Linked DNA regions of Methylobacterium currus. The protein of the gene in region 1 interacts with the protein of each later gene in a pairwise test. Links are inferred from orthologs where the notes say so. Each region holds a gene or a part of one and is shown on either strand. Other genes may lie near its edges.

Region 1 (7,337 bases):
TCATCCGCCGCTACGCGCCGGAGGCCTCGCCCGAGACGCATCCGCGCCTCGACCGGCTGGTCCACCACGCCGTGCGTTACTTCCGCGATTTCGTGCGCCCACAGAAGACCTACCGCACGCCGAGCGAGGCCGAGGCGGCGGCGCTCACCGACCTGTCGGAAACGCTGGCCGCGCAGGCCGGCTCGACCGATCCGGAGGCGCTGCAGGCGGCGGTCTACGAGGTCGGGCGGCGCCACTTCCCCGACCTGTCGGGCAAGTCGAAGAGCCCGGACGGGCGGCCCGGCGTCTCCCAGGCTTGGTTCACCACGCTCTACGGCATCCTCCTCGGCGAGGCTCGCGGGCCCCGCTTCGGCTCCTTCGTCGCCCTCTACGGCGTCAAGGAGACCCGCGCGCTGATCGACCGCGCCCTGTCGGGAGCGCTCGCCGAGGAGCACGCGGCCTTCCTGGAGAGCCGCAACAGGCCTGAAGCGGCCTGATCACCTCCGGTCCCCGCCGCCACGGCGGGGATCGTCCCCACGTTGTCCCCACCCATCCACCCGTTTACCTTGGCAGCAGGGAATCAGTGGTGGTATGGAACATATCAGGAACAAACGCCCCGAGGCACCCGTGATGCGCGCCGTGATGCCGCTCCTGCTGATCGCCCTGTCGGGACCAGGCCAGGTGACCGAGACCCATGCCATCGAGGTGGCGCGGCCTGCCCGAGAGGCGGCGGCGATCGCGCGGCTGAAGGGCTGCCTGGCGCGGGAATCCGCCGCCGCGCGGATTCGGCACGAGACGCCGGAGCATTTCGCCGTGCGGGCCCAGCATATCTGCCTGGCGGCCAAGCGCGACGCCGCCCGGGCGAAGGCCGTGGCCCTCGTCGCCGCCGGCTTCACCGAGGCGCCGGACCTCGTCGGCGCCGTCGAGCAGCTGCTCTCCGACCACGAGCGCGAGACGGCGGAGGCCTATGCCCGCAGCCTCGACCGTCGGCGCGTGGCCGGAACCCCGTGAGGGACTCTCCGGGTGAGGCGCTTCCTGGGACCGGGCACCGCCTGAGACGACGCCGGACTTGATCAACCGGCGCTAACCCTCTAAGCGGGCCGCGCCTTCCGCCCGGCTGGACGTCGTGGGCGGGCTTGCCGCAGGTGATGGATATGGCCAAGGAAAAGTTTTCGCGGACGAAGCCGCACTGCAACATCGGCACCATCGGTCACGTTGACCATGGCAAGACCTCTCTGACCGCGGCGATCACGAAGGTCCTGGCTGAGTCGGGCGGTGCCACCTTCACGGCGTACGACCAGATCGACAAGGCGCCGGAGGAGAAGGCGCGCGGGATCACGATCTCGACCGCCCACGTCGAGTACGAGACGCAGAACCGGCACTACGCGCACGTGGACTGCCCCGGCCACGCCGACTACGTGAAGAACATGATCACGGGTGCGGCGCAGATGGACGGCGCGATCCTGGTCGTGTCGGCGGCGGACGGCCCGATGCCGCAGACCCGCGAGCACATCCTGCTGGCCCGCCAGGTCGGCGTTCCGGCGCTGGTTGTGTTCATGAACAAGGTCGACATGGTCGACGATCCGGAGCTTCTGGAGCTGGTCGAGCTCGAGGTACGCGAGCTTCTGTCGAAGTACGACTTCCCGGGCGACGACATCCCGATCACCAAGGGCTCGGCGCTGTGCGCGCTGGAGAACCGCGAGCCGAAGATCGGCCACGAGGCGATCCTCGAGCTGATGAAGACGGTGGACGCGTACATCCCGCAGCCGGAGCGTCCGATCGACCTGCCGTTCCTGATGCCGATCGAGGACGTGTTCTCGATCTCGGGCCGCGGCACGGTGGTGACGGGGCGCGTCGAGCGCGGGATCGTCAAGGTCGGCGAGTCGGTGGAGATCGTGGGCATCCGCGCCACGACGACGACGACGGTGACCGGCGTCGAGATGTTCCGCAAGCTTCTGGACCAGGGCCAGGCGGGCGACAACGTCGGCGTGCTTCTGCGCGGCACGAAGCGCGAGGACGTGGAGCGCGGCCAGGTCGTGTGCAAGCCGGGTTCGGTGAAGCCGCACACGAAGTTCAAGGCCGAGGCGTACATCCTGACGAAGGAGGAGGGCGGGCGCCACACGCCGTTCTTCACCAACTACCGTCCGCAGTTCTACTTCCGGACGACGGACGTGACGGGTGTGTGCCAGCTGCCCGAGGGCACCGAGATGGTGATGCCGGGCGACAACGTGACGATGGACGTGACGCTGATCGTGCCGATCGCGATGGAGGAGAAGCTGCGCTTCGCCATCCGCGAGGGCGGCCGCACCGTCGGCGCCGGCGTCGTCGCCTCCATCACCGAGTAAATCGGACGAGATCGGTCCGGGGCCGTCGCGGCTCCGGACGGGGCAAGGGGCGGGTGCCGCACGGCACCCGCCCCTTTCGCGTTGATCGGGTGCCGACCGAGCATCGGGACAGTTCCTGGATCCGTCGATCGCCCTTGGATGGGGCTGGGAATGGCCCGGCGCCGCCGGCCGCCTTGGCCGGAGCGCGCGACGGCGCGCATTCGCAGGGCGGGTTGCGACATTCCGCTTGCATCCGGGCCGGGGATCCGGCTAGAGAGCACTCGCGCCGCGGCGCTGCAGGAGTGTAGCTCAACTGGTCAGAGCACCGGTCTCCAAAACCGGGGGTTGGGGGTTCGAGTCCCTCCACTCCTGCCAGGAACCGCGAGCCGACCGGAGCTTCCAGCGAAAGCCGGCAGACCTCCGTAACAATCCGTCCGGGCCAGTCGACAAGCGCACGCAACTGCGCTAGAGGCTGCGCCCATCCCAGATCGAACAGGCGGCTATGCGGGCCGGGGGTGATCCTTGAGCCTGCCTGCCGCCGTTGGTTTCGAGCGCATCGGTTGTCCGAGCCATGGCATCGAACGAAGCGACGAAGAAGATGGACCTCGGGCGCAACGCCTCCCGTAGCACCCCGCCGACCCGCGGCGGTGCCTCGCCGACGCCGCCCGTGCGTCCGGCGCAGAAGCGGGTCGGCCCGTTCGAGTTCCTGCAGCAGGTGCGCGACGAGGGCCGGAAGGTCACCTGGCCGACCCGCAAGGAGACCCTGGTCACCACCCTGATGGTGTTCGTCATGGTGGTGGTGGCGAGCGTGTTCTTCACCGTCGTCGACCAGGTGCTGCGTTACGCCGTGACGCTGGTGCTGGGCATCGGGGCCTGATCGAGCCGCAAGATCCCGGCAGAGCCGGCCCGGGGATCGGGGCCGCCGCCGGATTGGAGTGAACGCCGTGTCGAAGCGCTGGTACATCGTCCACGCCTATTCGAACTTCGAGAACAAGGTCGCGCAGTCGATCAAGGATCAGGCGGCGCAGCGCGGCCTGACGGAAAAGTTCGACGAGGTCATGGTTCCGACCGAGAAGGTCGTGGAGGTGCGCCGCGGCCGCAAGGTCGATGCCGAGCGCAAGTTCTTCCCCGGCTACGTGCTGGTGAAGTGCGACCTCACCGACGAGGTCTACCACCTCATCAAGAACACGCCGAAGGTCACGGGCTTCCTGGGCGCCGACAAGTCGAAGCCGGTGCCGATCCCGGACGCCGAGGCCGAGCGCATCAAGGGTCAGGTCCAGGAAGGCACCGAGCGCCCGAAGGCCTCGATCGCCTACGAGGTCGGCGAGCAGGTCCGCGTCGCGGACGGCCCCTTCGCCTCGTTCAACGGCATCGTCGAGGAAGTCGACGAGAGCCGCTCCCGCCTCAAGGTGGCGGTCTCCATCTTCGGCCGGGCCACCCCGGTCGAGCTCGAATACGGTCAGGTCGAGAAGCTCTGATCGTAACCGGCGGATTGTTTCGGGACACGCACGAGGCGCGGCTGCGGGCCTCGTGCTCAGCCGTTCCCGACACGCCGCCTCTCACCCGCGGAAGGCCCGCCCGGCAACGCCTCCGGGAGCCCGGGCCGCACCGCGACCTGCAACCGCCCTTCGACGATAGGGCTATTCTGGGAGCAGTCCCATGGCGAAGAAGATCACGGGCTACGTGAAGCTTCAGGTCCCGGCCGGCGCCGCCAACCCGTCGCCGCCGATCGGTCCCGCGCTCGGTCAGCGCGGCCTCAACATCATGGAATTCTGCAAGGCCTTCAACGCGAAGACCGCGCAGATCGAGAAGGGCACCCCGATCCCGGTGATCATCACCGCGTATCAGGACCGCTCCTTCACCTTCGAGATGAAGCAGCCCCCGGTCTCGTTCTTCCTGAAGAAGGCGGCCGGCCTGAAGATCGGCAAGAAGCCGGCCTCCGGCTCGAAGACCCCCGGCAAGGGCGCGCCCGCCGGCAAGGTCTCCGAGGCGCAGATCCGCGAGATCGCCGAGAAGAAGATGCCCGACCTGAACTGCGATTCGGTCGATTCCGCCGTCGCCATGATCCGCGGCTCCGCCCGCGCCATGGGCCTCGAGATCACCGCGTAAGGGGAGGGCGACATGGCACAGACAGGCAAGCGCATCCGCTCCGCCCGCGAGGGCATCGCGGTCACCAAGCTCTATCCGCTCGCCGAGGCGGTGAAGCTGATCAAGGAGCGGGCCAGCGCCAAGTTCGACGAGACCTTCGAGGTCTCGATGAATCTCGGCGTCGACCCCCGCCACGCCGACCAGATGGTCCGCGGCGTCTGCAACCTGCCGAACGGCTCCGGCCGGACCGTGCGGGTGGCGGTGTTCGCCCGCGGCCCGAAGGCCGACGAGGCGAAGGCCGCCGGCGCCGACATCGTCGGGGCCGAGGACCTGCTCGAGACGATCCAGGGCGGCACGATCGACTTCGATCGCTGCATCGCCACCCCGGACATGATGCCGCTGGTCGGCCGCCTCGGTAAGGTGCTGGGCCCGCGCGGCCTGATGCCGAACCCGAAGGTCGGCACCGTCACCATGGACGTGAAGGGCGCCGTCGCCGGTGCCAAGGGCGGTTCGGTCGAGTTCCGCGTCGAGAAGGCGGGCATCGTCCACGCCGGCATCGGCAAGGTCTCGTTCGACGAGCAGAAGATCGTCGAGAACATCCGCGCCTTCGCGGACGCGGTCGCCAAGGCCAAGCCCGCCGGCGCCAAGGGCACCTACATCCAGCGCATCGCCGTCTCCTCGACGATGGGCCCGGGCGTGAAGGTCGATCCTTCGAGCGTGCTGGTCGCCGCCGGCGCCTGACGCCGACGCGACTGTCGCGATGACGAAATGAGGCGCCCGGTCCGGCAACGGACCGGGCGCTTCGCGTTGTGCGGGCCGGGCTTCGCGTCGTAAGGGCCGGACTTGCCGTCTGACGCAGCGGCATGGCAGCCATCCGCACCGTGCCGCGGCGCCGCGAAATCCCGACGCGGCGGGGCAGCCTTCCGGCGGCGCTGTGCTAGATAGGACGCCATGCGCAGCACCGTCCCGGTCTCCTCCTCGCGACGCATCCTCTGCGTCTTCCCCGCCTACACGCCCTCGTTCGGCACCTTCTCGCACGCCTATCCGCTGATGGGCGGCGTGAAGGCCTTCATGCCGCCGCAAGGGCTGCTCGTGATCGCCGCCTACATGCCGGAGGCATGGGAGGTGCGATTCATCGACGAGAACATCGCTCGGGCGAAGCCCGAGGACTTCGCCTGGGCCGACGCGGTGTTCGTGTCGGGCATGCACATCCAGGAGGGCCAGATCCACGAGATCGGCCGGCGGGCGCACGCCGCCGGTAAGGTCGCGGTGCTGGGAGGCCCGTCCGTGTCCGGCGCGCCGGAAAAGTACCCGGACTTCGACTACCTCCATCTCGGCGAGATCGGCGACGCCACCGACGCGCTGATCCGGCGCCTCGACGAGACCGTGGCGGTGCCGGCCGAGCCGGAGCGGTTCGAGACCAAGGACCGCCTCGCCCTGTCCGACTTCCCGGCCCCGGCCTATGAGCGCGTGCCGCTCAAGCGCTACCTGATCGGCTCGCTGCAATTCTCCTCCGGCTGCCCCTATCGCTGCGAGTTCTGCGACATCCCGCAGCTCTACGGCCGCCAGCCGCGGCTCAAGACCCCCGAGCAGCTCTGCGCCGAGCTCGACGCCATCGTGGCGCAGGCCGCCCATCCGGCGGTGGTCTACTTCGTCGACGACAACTTCATCGGCAACCGCAAGGCGACTCGCGAGATGCTGCCCCACCTGGTGGAGTGGCAGAAGCGGAACAACTACCCGCTCCAGTTCGCCTGCGAGGCGACGCTGAACATGGCCAAGCAGCCCGAGATCCTCGAGCTGATGCGCCAGGCCAACTTCATGACGGTGTTCGTCGGCATCGAGACCCCGGAGGCCGACGCGCTCAAGGGCATCGACAAGACCCACAACGCCGCCGTGCCGATGTACGAGGCGATCGAGACCCTGAACTCCTACGGGCTCGAGGTCACCTCCGGCATCATCCTCGGCCTCGACACCGACACCGACAAGTCCGAGCAGAACCTGATCGACTTCATCGACAAGTCGGCGATCCCCGTGCTGACCATCAACCTGCTCCAGGCCCTGCCCAAGACCCCGCTCTGGGACCGGCTCGAGCGGGAAGGGCGGCTCGTTCACGATGCGAGCCTCGAGTCGAACGTGCTGTTCAAGCGCCCGCACGACGACGTGGTGGGGTCCTGGCGCCGGGCCATCGCCCATGCCTACTCGCCCGAGCAGCTGTTCGAGCGCTTCAAGCGGCAGTGCGACGTCACCTATCCGCACCGGATCACCACGCCGACGGCGGGCAAGCTGACCCTGACCAACCTGCGTCGCGGGCTGATCCTTGGCTTCAACATCATCACCCGGGTCGGCTTGTTCTCCGACTACCGCAAGCCGTTCTGGCGCGCGGCCGCTCACGCCCTCAAGCGCGGGCAGATCGAGGCGGTGTTCAACATGGGCTTCGTCGCCCACCACCTGATCCGCTTCACCCGCGAGGCCCTGCGCGGCGAGCACAACGCCTCGTTCTACGCCGCGCAGGACAAGGCGAAGGCGGAGGCCGCGGCGAGGGCAGGGGCCCGGCAGGCGGCGTGACAGGTCGAGGCACTGACGGAAATTCGCCCCTGCGACCGAATTTCCCTGGTCCGGGTACTTGGCAGGCCGTTTGCACGCCGCTATAGACCCGGCTCCACGTTTCCGAGATCGAAAGGATTCGGCCTTCCGGCCGGTCCTTGAGAGAGGTCCCCGGGCAACCGGGTGACCAAAGTGGCCGGAAGGGCTCAGGGGGCAACCCCTCGCGCCCCGTCCGGCCATGTCCTGTCCGAGACTGCAGGCGCTGGCATCCGCCGGCTTAAACCGCAAAGCCTGCACAGACGGGGAAGACCGAGTTTCACCGCCTCGATGGCCGTATAGGCCGGCGAGGCGTCGGTTTGAACCATCTCGCCCGAGGCGAGGGACCGCACCGGTCCTTGGCAT
Region 2 (7,392 bases), 2.4 Mb from region 1 along the record:
TGAGCCCCGGCCCCGAGAGATCGGGCTCCGCCGCACGGGGCAGGTGACGCCCCGCCGCGCCCATGGCCGCGAGGCTCGGGAGGACGCGATCTGGTGTGGGTCGCCGAGCGAGCGGCGCGAGGACCGCTCAAGCTGGCAGGGAGCTACACGCCCCCGTCACGCCGACCGCGTCGAACGCGGCGTCGGCCTCGGACGATCATCGTCTGACGGGTCGGGCTCATGCGGCGATGCTAGGGGCAATCTCTCCCAAGGGCAACCGAAACCGGTCGCGCGGCCCGCGCCGCGACACGCTCGATCCACGGGGCTTCAGAAATTGTAGCCGACCCGGAGACGCATCTGGTGCCGGTCGAAGCTCGACAGGTCGAGGGGGCCGGGCTCGTCCGACGCCCGGCCGGCGACCTGGACGTTCCAGGTGAACGAGGCCCAGGCCTGGGGCGAGAGGGTCGTGTAGAGCGTCGGCCCGAGATAGACCGCCTCCCCGGCGAGACGGCCGAAGGCCAGGCCCTCGTAGGTCCGGGCGTAGCGGGCCTCGGCCCCGACGAAGAGGCCGGGCCGGACCTGATAGGCCAGGGCGCCGGCCGCCTCGAGCCCCGATCCGCGGATCGGTTCGTCCAAGGCACCGAGCCGCGTCGAGGAGACGCCGAAGCCCAGATTGACCGCTGCGACCAGCCTGCCGGGGATCAGCTCGCGGTCGGCCAGGAGGCCGAGATCGGTCCCGACGCTGCGCGCGGGGGCACCCGAGCCGCCGTCGACGGAGCCGTAAGCCGGCACGATGCTGAGCGTGAGGCCGACCGGTGCGGCGCGGCGGTCGAGCAGGCGCAGGCGGGACTCGAGGAAGCCGCCGTTGAAACCGCCCGTGGTGCGGGCGGGGGTGCCGATGTCGTAGGCGTTGAAGGTGACGCCGGGGGCGAGGCGAAGATCGGCCGTCAGCGGCATCTTCAGGGCGAGGCCGCTATCGACCGCGAGGAAGCGGCCGAGGCGCTTGCCGAGCCGTCCGCTCGTCTCCCATTCCAGCTCCATCTCGCCGGGCACGCCGAGGTCGCTGCCCTCGGTGAAGCCGAACAGATGCTCGCTGTCGAGGTCGCCGGGCGTCAGGTTCTCGGCGGCCGTGGGCAGGGATTGGGCCTGCACGGGCGGGACCGCCGATGCGGCCGCGAGGCAGCCAAGGACGAGGCTGGCGGCGCGGAACGGGAGCGGGGAACGGGCGCGATGCATCGCAAGGGCTCATCATTATAGCTTGTGCTATAATTAATAGGTATGGCCATTTCCCCCGTCAACGGTCTCGCTCCGGATGAGATCGATGGCGTCAGAGCCGCCGCCAGGGTTCGTCCTCGTTCCGTGGCGGACCATGGACCGTGGCTCGACACCAAGATCTGTCCATTGCCCTGCGACAACGAACAGCGCCTGACGGAATGTCGCGCTCCGGTCCGCGCAGTCGTGCAATTCTCACAGGAACCCGCATTCGGATCATATGTTATCGAACCACTCACCGCGGCGCGCCGCAGATCATGGAGATACGGACATGGCGGACAAGAAGCAGCAATCTCAGTCGAACAATACTGACGATAACACCCGCCACAACCATAAGAACCCGGATACCCCGAACCAGGGCACCGTCCAGCACTCGGATGACGGCCGCCTGAAGGAGAACCGCGACAAGGGCATCCATCGCGGCGACAAGGAGTGAGGTTTCTCCCTTGACGGGAACGGGAGGACCGCCGCGAGGCGGTCCTTTCGCTGCGTGCCTCACGGTTTTTGCTTGACCAGCTCGAACAAAGCGCGGGCGCGCCTCCCCTCTCCCGTGTCGGAGAGGAGAGCCAGCGCCCTATTTTTCTTGCGCAAATCAAGTGGAGATGACGTCAGGCCGCTGGCCGCCCGTCGCGCCAGGGGCGCAGCGGGCCGGGGATGCGGAAGTCCCGCGGCACCGCGAAGTCGCGGGCGGCGCCATGGGCGGCGGCGAGGCCGCGGGGATAGCCGCTGCGGTTGTGGTACTCGTAGGTCCCTCGCGGCGCCGGGCGCTTGTCGGCCGTGAGGCCCTGGACGCAGACGATGTCGGCCAGCGTCACGCCGGCCACTGCCGCGGTGGCGAGCGCCAGGGTGCCGGCGCGAGGATTGTCGCCCTCGAAGCCGGTCGCGAGCGTGGCGAGGTCCAGGGCATCGCCCGCGACCCGGCCCCAGATCCACGGCGTCGGATCGTGGCTCATCAGGATCGCAGCGCCGGTGGCGACCTCGCGGGCGCCGTAGGCCTGGATCAGGGCCTCGCGGCCCTCCAGGCCCAGCGCCCGGCACAAAGCCCGGGGCGCCAGGATCTCGGCGAGGCCGAGGCCGATCGAGAACCAGCCGAGGCCGCGGGCGAGGGCGTCGTGCGCGGAGCGGGAGCGGGGATCGACGGTGCGTGTCATGGCTGAGTGACTCATGGTTGGATCCTCATCGCTGGATCGTCATGGCCGGATCATCACCTTGATGCAGCCGTCCTGCTTGTCCCGGAACGTCCGGTACATTTCCGGCCCCTGCTCCAGACCCACCGTGTGGGTGATGACGAAGGACGGGTCGATCTGCCCCTCCTCGATCCGCCGCAGCAGGTCGTCGCTCCAGCGGTTGACGTGGGTCTGGCCCATCCGGAAGGTCAGGCCCTTGTTCATCGCCGCGCCGAACGGAATCTTGTCGATCAGGCCGCCATAGACGCCCGGAATCGACAGCACGCCGGCCGGGCGGCAGACCATGATCATCTGGCGCAGCACGTGCGGTCGGTCGCTCTCCAGCATCACCGCCTGCTTGGCGCGGTCGTAGATCGCATCGAGCGAGGTGGTGGCGTGAGCCTCCATCCCGACCGAATCGATGCATTTCTCCGGCCCCTTGCCGTCGGTCATGTCGTTGAGCCTGGCGACGACGTTCGACTCCTCGGTGAGGTCGATCGTCTCGGCGCCGCCGGCCCGCGCCATGGTCAGGCGCTCCGGCACCCGATCGATGGCGATGACGCGCTTGGCGCCGAGCAGGATCGCCGAGCGGATCGCCATCTGGCCGACCGGGCCGCAGCCCCAGATCGCCACATTGTCCTCCGGCTGGATGTCGCACTGCACCGCCGCCTGCCAGCCGGTCGGGAAGATGTCGGAGAGGAAGAGCAGCTTCTCGTCGGGGATGCCCTTCGGCACCTTGATGTGGGTGGCGTCGGCGAAAGGAACCCGCAGGTACTCGGCCTGACCGCCGGCATAGCCGCCGGTGAGGTGGGTGTAGCCGAACAGGCCTGCGGTGGTGTGGCCGAAGGCGGCCTCGGCGAGCTTCTTGTTGCGGTTCGAGCGCTCGCAGACCGAGAAGTTGCCGCGCTTGCACTGCTCGCACTGGCCGCAGATGATGGTGAACGGCACCACGATCCGGTCGCCGACCTTGAGCGCCGTGTTGTCCCGGCCGACCTCGACCACCTCGCCCATGGTCTCGTGGCCCATGATGTCGCCCGATTTCATGCCCGGCATGAAGTGGTCGTAGAGGTGCAGGTCGGAGCCGCAGATGGCGCAGGACGTGACCTTGATGATCGCGTCGCGCCCGTCCTCGATCGTCGGATCGGGAACCGTGTCGCAGCGGATGTCCGCAGTGCCGTGCCAGACGAGGGCCTTCATCGCTGATCGGTCTCCGGGGCTCGTCGTGCCGCGGAGACCGGGATTGGCAGCCCGCGCGCACGGACCGTCCGCCGGCCGGGATGCTCATACTCCCTACCGGTAGGCGGCTGTGCTCGGACAACCGATCAGCGTCGGGGCTGTTCCTTGAACGATGATGCGCGGCTCAGCGCGGGCGGGCGGCGCCGCCGCCGCGGCGCAGCTCCAGGGTGGCCCAGCCCTCGATCAGGCGGCGCCGGCGCAGGCGGAACCCTTGAGCGGCATAGGCCGAGAGCACGCCCGGCACGTCGCGGGGGATCAGGCCGGAGAGCACCAGGGTGCCGTCCGTCGCCACCGCGCGGGCGAGGCTCGGCGCCAGCCGGGTCAGCGGCCGGGCCAGGATGTTGGCGAAGACGAGGTCGAAGGCGCGGGTATGGCGGGCGAGCGGGTGTCGCAGGCCCGGCGCCTCGTAGAAGGCCATCAGGTTGGCGAGCCCGTTGAAGGCGGCGTTGGTCCGCGCGGTCGCCACAGCCTCCGGGTCGAGGTCGCCGGCGACGACCGTTTTGTGCAGGAGGCGCGCGGCGGCCAGGCCCAGGATGCCGGTGCCGGTGCCGACATCGAGGATGCGGTGGGGCCGGCGCCGTTTCACCTCGTCGACGAGGGCCATGAGACAGCCGAGCGTGGTGCCGTGGTGACCGGTGCCGAAGGCGAGCGCCGCCTCGATCTCGATCGGCAGGTCGTTCGGCTGCACCCGCCCGCGGTCGTGCGAGCCATGGACCAGGATGCGCCCGGCCCGCACGGGCTTCAGCCCCTCCAGGGAGGCGCGCACCCAGTCCTGCTGGTCGATCGCCGCGAAGGTCGCCCCGTCGGCGGCGTCGCCGAGGATCGGGCGGATCAGCTCGCGCACCGCCTCCTCGTCCGGCTCCTCGGAGAAGTAGGCTTCGAGGTGCCAGGTCTTGCCGTCCTCGGCCTCGAAGGCCGCGACCGCGGTCTCGGTCGGGTCGAACACCTCGCCGATCAGGTCGGTCATGGCGCGGGCCGCGCGCTCGTTCGTATCGAGACGCAGCACGTGGGTCGGGCGGTGGGGCGGCAGGCCTTCGAGCATGTCCGCGCCAATAGCATCCGGGCCGGCCGCCGTCACCGCCCCGTCACGCCCGCGCGGCATCTCTCTTGCGGCGCGATGCCCTCCGCCGCCCTCGCCCGGTGTGGCAAGGGCGACGCGGTCGGTCTGTCGCGACGGAATCGTCGCTCAACCCCGCGGAACCGGCGCGGCGGGTCGGCGTTCATAGCGGCGCCGGTCGCCAGAAGCCGGCCGTTGAAGGATCGTACGATGCGTACCCGAGTTCGCGAGCAGGGTCGGCCGGATGCCTCCGCCGGGTCGGTTCAGACTCCCGTGCGGGAACTTCCCGTCCTGCGGGACACCACCCTCTGGCGCCGCGCGGCGCCGCTCACCGCCGAGGATACGGCCCTGCCGGGCCGCATGCTCATGCTGCTCAGCCGGCTGCACCGGAACGAGATGCAGCGGATGGCCGAGTCGGACGCGGCCGGCGCCGCCCCATCGCAGGGCGCCTGAGCGCGATCCGCGCCGGCCCACGGCTTCGGGCGACCGCCCGGCGATCTCCCGAAGCCATCGACCCGGATCGGGTCCGAGGGTCACACCCTCGAAAGTCACGCACCCAAGCGCGATCCCAGGCGGGCATCCGGCACGTAGCCGCGGTTCCAGGTCGGGCTGATCACCACCTCGTTCAGGCAGACATGCTTCGGGCGCGTCGCCACGAACAGGATCAGCGCCGCCATGTCGTCGGGCTGGAGCATGCGGGCCCGGTCCTCAGGCGTCACCGGCACCGGGCGCTTGTCGAGGATCGGCGTCGCGACCTCGGCCGGGCACAGGACCGTCGAGCGGATGCCGTTGACGCATTCCTCCATGTTGATGCTGTGGCTCATCGCCACCACGGCGTGCTTGGCCGCCGTGTAGGCCGGCCCGCTGACCGGGCTGACGAACCGCCCGGCCCAGGAGGCGGTGTGGATCAGGACGCCGTCGCCTTGGCCACGCATCAGCGGCAGCACCGCGAGGGAGGCGTAGAAGGCGCTCGACAGGTTGGCCTGGATCACTTCTTGCGCGCCGTCCGGCGACAGGGCGTCCCAGCGCCGCTCGCGCACGTTGCTGCCGGCATTGCTCACCAGCACGTCGAGCCGGCCGAACCGCGCCGCGATGCCCTCGACGATCGCCCCGATGCGGGCCGCATCGGTGACGTCGCCGGGCTCGACCACGGCCTCGGCCCCGGATTCCGCGATGCGCGCCGCCAAGGCGCGGAGCGGCTCCTCCCGGCGGCCGGTCAGCACCACCCGGGCACCCGCCCCCGCAAGGGCCAGAGCCGCCGCCTCGCCGATGCCGCTGCCCGCGCCCGTCACCCAGGCGACCTTGCCGGCCAGATCCTGCGTCATGTCCCGTCTCCTCCCCGTTCGGCGGTCCTTCGCCCGTGCCAAGGAACCCTTCGCAAGGGACCCTTGCGAAGGGTTCCTTGGCAAAGAGTCCCTTGCAAAAGGTCGGGCCGCCCGTCGCCCGTGTCTGCCAAGGTCCGGCGGCGCGGCGCAAGAGCGGGACCGAGGAGGTGTGGCGGAGGGATGTCCTACGCGCAGCTCTCCGCGATCAGCCGGCGCAGGAAGGCGGCGCATTCCGCGAGTTCCGCCGTCTCGACATACTCGTCGGCCTTGTGGGCGCGGGCGATGTCGCCGGGGCCGATCACCACAGAGGGGATGCCGCCGAGGCTCTGGAACAGGCCGGCCTCGGTCCCGAAGGACACCTTGGCGTGAGCGTTGCGGCCAGCGAGGCGCTTGGCCAGGGTCACGAGGGGCGCGTCGGGGGCGATGTCGAGGCCAGGATAGTCGATCACCGGCTCGACCGTGAGGCCGCAGGCCGGATCGCGCGCCTGCATTTCCGGCACCAGCACGTCGCGGGCATGCGCCAGCACCGTTTCGGCGAGGGCGCGGGGATCGTCGGCGGCGATGGCCCGGAACTCGAACCCGACGGTGCAGCGGTCCGGCACGATGTTGAGCGCCGTGCCGCCCTGGACCAGGGCGGTGAGCCCGGTCGTGTGGGGCACGTCGTAGAGGTCGTCGCGGGCGCCGTCGCGGCCGAGGCCCTCGGCGGTCAGCCGCACCCGGTCGATGAAGCGGGCCGCGTACTCGATGGCGTTGACCCCCGTGGGGGCCAGCGCCGAGTGGCAGGCCTTGCCCCGGAAGGTGGCCTTCGCGCCGTACTTGCCCTTGTGGCCGATCACCACCGCCATGCCGGTCGGCTCGCCGACGAAGCAGCCGAGGGGCTGAACGCCCCGCTCGCGGAGATGGGCGATGAGCGGCCGGACGCCGAGGCAGCCGATCTCCTCGTCGTAGGAGATGGCGAGGTGCAGCGGGCGGGTGAGCGGGGCCGCCGCCATCTCGGGCAGGAGCGCCAGGCAGACGGCGAGGAACCCCTTCATGTCGGAGGTGCCGCGGCCGTAGAGGCGCCCGTCGGTCTCGGTCAGCCGGAACGGATCGTGCGTCCAGTCCTGACCCTCCACCGGCACCACGTCGCTGTGGCCCGACAGCACGTAGCCCGGCCGATCCTGCGGCCCGACGGTGACCCACAGGGCCGCCTTCTGCCCCGTCGCGTCCACGACCCGCTCGACCGCCGCGCCGTGGCGGCGGCAATAGGCCTCGACGTGATCGACGAGGGGCAGGTTGCTCGCGGAGCTGACCGTCTCGAAGCCCACCAGGGCGGCGAGGAGATCCGTGATGGCAGACAGCGTGGCGGCGTTGGGTT

Evidence for each region. The genes of interacting proteins can lie anywhere in the genome.
Region 2: the proteins of rplK (region 1) and DA075_RS02420 interact in binary tests that used the Escherichia coli proteins (3 or more experiments, as listed by UniProt). The link is inferred for Methylobacterium currus from one-to-one orthologs.

Annotation. Positions count from the first base shown.
Region 1 is NZ_CP028843.1:2,965,233-2,972,569, forward strand. The notes cover bases 2,831-5,687. They hold rplK (50S ribosomal protein L11), read left to right. Parts: upstream 2,831-3,962; coding sequence 3,963-4,412; downstream 4,413-5,687. Other genes in these bases: secE (preprotein translocase subunit SecE), read left to right, coding at 2,875-3,180; nusG (transcription termination/antitermination protein NusG), read left to right, coding at 3,248-3,781; rplA (50S ribosomal protein L1), read left to right, coding at 4,425-5,132; DA075_RS13875 (B12-binding domain-containing radical SAM protein), read left to right, coding at 5,343-5,687. In the rest of the region: DA075_RS13835 (lysine--tRNA ligase), read left to right, coding at 1-476; DA075_RS13840 (hypothetical protein), read left to right, coding at 610-990; tuf (elongation factor Tu), read left to right, coding at 1,134-2,324; more of DA075_RS13875, read left to right, coding at 5,688-6,956. UniProt on the Escherichia coli protein: Forms part of the ribosomal stalk which helps the ribosome interact with GTP-bound translation factors.
Region 2 is NZ_CP028843.1:516,440-523,831, reverse strand. The notes cover bases 2,737-5,648. They hold DA075_RS02420 (50S ribosomal protein L11 methyltransferase), read right to left. Parts: upstream 4,696-5,648; coding sequence 3,778-4,695; downstream 2,737-3,777. Other genes in these bases: DA075_RS02410 (SDR family oxidoreductase), read right to left, coding at 5,259-5,648; DA075_RS02415 (hypothetical protein), read left to right, coding at 4,984-5,163; DA075_RS02425 (zinc-dependent alcohol dehydrogenase), read right to left, coding at 2,737-3,614. Outside these bases: DA075_RS37070 (GNAT family N-acetyltransferase), read right to left, coding at 1-64; DA075_RS02435 (DUF6662 family protein), read right to left, coding at 307-1,215; DA075_RS36335 (hypothetical protein), read left to right, coding at 1,523-1,687; DA075_RS02430 (cyclase dehydrase), read right to left, coding at 1,860-2,402; more of DA075_RS02425, read right to left, coding at 2,442-2,736; more of DA075_RS02410, read right to left, coding at 5,649-6,035; argE (acetylornithine deacetylase), read right to left, coding at 6,221-7,392. UniProt on the Escherichia coli protein: Methylates ribosomal protein L11.